One region of the Siminovitchia sediminis genome, then DNA from elsewhere that is predicted to be linked to it. Evidence: riboswitches for the same ligand, from Rfam matches in the RefSeq annotation. Region 1 holds a riboswitch; the other holds the start of a gene.

Region 1 (2,204 bases):
TGCAGAGTTCAAAGCCCAACGGATCACACCTTCATCATTAATTACAAGAGGTTGCTCTTCTTGAGCAGCAATACCAGTTGCTTTTGCCAATGCCTGGTCGAGATCGTTTTGAATATCGCGGAGAGATTCGATTCCAACTGACAAACGGACAAGCGACTCCGTTACGCCTGCTTCTTCCAATTGCTCTTTGGTGAGCTGTTGGTGTGTTGTAGATGCCGGGTGAATGATCAGCGATTTCGCATCTCCGACATTTGCCACATGTGACCACAATGAAATGTTGTTGATCAATTTTTTCCCGGCCTCTTTACCGCCTTTGATGCCAAAAACGATGATCGATCCAAAACCATTGTTGAAGATCTTTTTCGCCAAATGATGAGATAGGTGACTTTCAAGCCCTGGGTAGTTGACCCATTCCACCGCCGGGTGATTTTCCAGATATTCCGCAAGCTTAACCGCATTTTCGTTATGGCGCTCTACGCGTAAGTGCAAAGTTTCCAGCCCTTGTATCAATTGAAACGCATTTTGCGGGCTCAAGGCTGCTCCGAAATCACGAAGCAATTGAACACGTACCTTTGTGATGAACGCCAATGTTCCGAAGTCCACTGCGTACCGAATCCCGTTATAGCTCGGATCTGGCTCTGTAAACTCAGGAAACTTTTCAGTATTCCAGTTAAAGCGGCCTCCGTCGATGATGACGCCTCCGATGGATGTTCCGTGCCCTCCGATCCACTTTGTTGCGGAGTGGACGACAATATCGGCTCCGAGTTGGATCGGTTTGCACACATGCGGTGTTGCAAAAGTATTATCAATAATGAGCGGAACACCTGCCTCATGAGCAATATCTGCAACAGCTTCAACGTCAAGTACTTGCAAGCCTGGATTTCCGATGATTTCACCATAAACGGCTTTTGTTTTATCCGTAATAGCGGCTTTGAAGTTTTCCGGGTTGGTTGGATCCACGAATTTTACGTTGATTCCATAGCGCGGAAGGGTGACAGCGAATAAGTTGTATGTACCTCCGTAAAGATTTGCACCCGCAACAATCTCATCGCCGGCGCTTGCCAGACTAAGTATGGATAAAGTGATGGCTGACATTCCGGAGGAAGTGGCGACTGCCGCTACGCCATCTTCGAGTAAGGCCATCCTCTTTTCAAATACATCCACTGTCGGATTTCCGATACGGGAATAAATGTTTCCTGGTTCATCTAAAGCAAATAGCCGTTCAGCATGCTCTGTATCATGAAAAACAAAAGAAGTTGTCTGGTAGATCGGAACCGCTCTTGATCCGGTAGTCGGATCTGGAGCCTGCCCTCCGTGTAATGCCAATGTTTCCAAGTCATATGATGCATTTTTTGTTGCTGTTGTCATGTTCATTTCCCCCATTCTGATAAATAAAAAAGCCCTCTTCATAAGAAGAGAGCCTGTTTTTAAAGTCCATTCTCTTCTTATCTTTCAGGAGTTGCCTCCTGCAGGAATTAGCACCTTATTAAGCCTGTATTGAGCTTAATGGTTGCCGGGCATCATCGGGCCAGTCCCTCCGCCACTCTGGATAAGAAATCATTATTTAATTTTTTAAAGCAAAAAAACTCTCACGAAAGATGAGAGGTTTGTCGTATATTCCTCTTATCTTTCCGAGCTATCAGCTCAGCTGGATTTAGCACCTTTTAAGCTTATGCTTAAGGCTGCCGGGTTTCATCAGGCCAGTTCCTTCCACCACTCTTGATAAGAATTGTATTAAATTGGTTTTTCCAAATCGTTATTAGCAGTCTAGCACGCGGATTTTTCCTTGTCAAACGTTTTTTAAAAATATTATTTTATAGAGATAGATGGAATGCTTATTTGTTCGTATTTCTGAATAGGTTCCAAGCAGACGAGTGATCCAGAAAGACATTGGAGTGCTAATTACCACCGTGCACTACACTTGGTATTAAGAGAAATTTATGACCATGTTGACAGAAGAAAAAATTTGTTTGATCATTTCCCAAAAAACTTTTTGACAAAATTCGACGATATTTTTAAAAATAGGCAAATCGACATGATTTTATATAAAAAATCACCTTTTCCCGTATCAATCGACATCCTTCCGCTTTTTACAAAAAAATTTTCTCCAATAAACAACATTATGTAAAAATACGATAATATCTACATGTTGTATAAAAAAGTTTAAGTTGACACAATATGTGGTATAATCTAAATATATCCAA
Region 2 (2,204 bases), on a different contig from region 1:
GGCCGAGAGTTATCAAATTCTTGTACTGTTTACTGCTTTTCAAGCTTTCATGTATTCTTTGAAAGGCGACCTTCTATCCGTACCAGTGATCACATACACAGCTGTCACACTGCTTCTGGTCGTAACAGCCTGGAAAGGGAGGAAAAAAAACCAATGAGCAAGAAAATATTTGGCTTGGCACTACTTGTACTTCTAGTTGCGATTGTGGCTGTCAATATTGTGCAGGATGTCCGTGAAAATGCTGATACAAAAGCAGCGCAAGAGGAATTTTACTCACAAGCGGATACGATGGAACAGGTGAGTGAAGGGTTAAAAGAGGGGGATCTGCCGCCCGATTTTACACTTGAAACACTGGACGGAGAAACAGTTTCCCTTTCAGATTATAAAGGAAAAAAGGTGATTTTAAATTTCTGGGCTTCCTGGTGTCCGCCATGTAAGGCGGAAATGCCGCATTTGCAAAACTATTACGAAACAAAAGCGGAGCAGGAAAATGTGGAAATTTTGGCTGTCAATCTGACAAACGCCGAACGCGGCGGGGATGTCAGGAAAAAGGTAGAAAATTTTATTGCAGAATTTGGACTGACGTTCCCTGTTCCTCTGGATAAGAATGGAGAAATTGGGGATACTTATCAGGCTTTTACGATTCCCACTACTTACATGATTGATGCCAATGGAGTGATCCACACGAAAATTATTGGCCCGATGGATGAGGAAACCATTCAGGGAATGGTAGCGGATATGGAATAGAACCGATTTTTATATTTTTGTTGACAGTCACCGGAGCATTGGTATATAGTAATAGGCAAGAGCTCAACAGAGCACAGATAACTAAATGAATAAGCAACACTCTTATCAAGAGCGGCGGAGGGATTAGGCCCTATGATGCCCGGCAACCTTCAGGTTTCTGAAAAGGTGCTAATTCCTACAAGTCTTTAAGACTTGGCAGATAAGGGGAGGAATCGAAATAGCGGCCCTCTTCTTATACAGAAGAGGGCTTTTAGTTTTTCCCCTTCCAAGATGGCAGGATCAATAAACGGCTGTAAGAATTACCTGGTTTTCCGATGGATTTATTCAAATTTGAGGAGGAAGAAAAAATGGCACAAGACAAACAATATCAGCAAGAAACGGTTTTATTGCATGGGGGACAACAACCTGACGAAACAGGTGCACGTGCAGTCCCGGTGTACAGAACAACCTCTTACGTATTTAAGGACACAGAACATGCCAGAAAATTATTTGCTCTGGAAGAATCCGGAAATATTTATACACGTATTATGAACCCGACTGTGGATGTATTTGAAAAAAGAATAGCAGAACTTGAGGGTGGAACAGCGGCTGTGGCCCTTTCATCCGGAATGGCTGCCATTGCTTTTTCAATTTTAAATATTGCACGTGCAGGCGATGAAATCATTGCTGCGACGGACCTGTATGGAGGTACATACAATTTGTTCTCCATATCACTTCCGAAGTATGGCATCAATGTGAAATTTGTTGATCCGAAAGATCCGGAGAACTTCCGCAAAGCGATCACACCGAAAACTAAAGCCATCTATGGAGAGACGATCGGAAATCCGAGCCTCCATGTGTTGGATATAGAAGCGGTCGCTGCGATCGCACACGAAAATAACATTCCATTAATTGTCGATAATACGTTTGGTCCATACATTTCCAAACCGATCGAGCATGGTGCGGATATTGTCGTTCATTCTGCGACCAAATGGATCGGCGGACACGGAACAGCCATTGGAGGTATCGCGGTGGATGCCGGCAGATTTGACTGGAACAACGACAAATTCCCTGACTTCGTTGAGCCGGACCGCAGTTACCATGGCATCCGCTACGGTGTTGATGTGCCAAATGCAGCCTTTGCAACAAAACTTCGCGTACAGCTTCTTCGTGACTTTGGTCCGTGCCTAAGTCCGGACAACGCGTTCCTATTGATTCAAGGGCTGGAAACTTTGCACGTTCGTATTGAAAAACATATTGAAAATGCAAAAGCCATTGCAGATTTCTTGCAAAATCATGATGCAGTAGAGTGGGTCTCTTATCCCGGCCTTGAAAGCCATCCTTCCTATGAACTTGCACAAAAGTACTTTCCCAAAGGCCCTGGTGCGATTGTAAACTTTGGAATCAAAGGCGGAAGAGAAGCCGGCAAAAAAGTGATCGACAGTATTCAACTCTGGTCTCACGTGGCCAACGTTGGA

The links. Region 1 has a riboswitch for S-adenosylmethionine ahead of ACFSCZ_RS07365 (PLP-dependent aspartate aminotransferase family protein). Riboswitches for the same ligand answer to the same signal wherever they lie in the genome.
Region 2: linked by a shared signal. The riboswitch ahead of ACFSCZ_RS13075 (O-acetylhomoserine aminocarboxypropyltransferase/cysteine synthase family protein) and the one ahead of ACFSCZ_RS07365 (PLP-dependent aspartate aminotransferase family protein) in region 1 are both predicted to bind S-adenosylmethionine.

The regions. Positions count from the first base shown of each region.
Region 1 is NZ_JBHUEO010000015.1:42,367-44,570, forward strand. Features, by position in the region: gene ACFSCZ_RS07365 (PLP-dependent aspartate aminotransferase family protein) at 1-1,368, opposite strand, end outside; SAM riboswitch class I at 1,443-1,556, opposite strand; SAM riboswitch class I at 1,621-1,729, opposite strand.
Region 2 is NZ_JBHUEO010000037.1:107,417-109,620, reverse strand. Features, by position in the region: gene ACFSCZ_RS13085 (hypothetical protein) at 1-157, shown strand, start outside; gene ACFSCZ_RS13080 (peroxiredoxin family protein) at 154-747, shown strand; SAM riboswitch class I at 847-953, shown strand; gene ACFSCZ_RS13075 (O-acetylhomoserine aminocarboxypropyltransferase/cysteine synthase family protein) at 1,095-2,204, shown strand, end outside.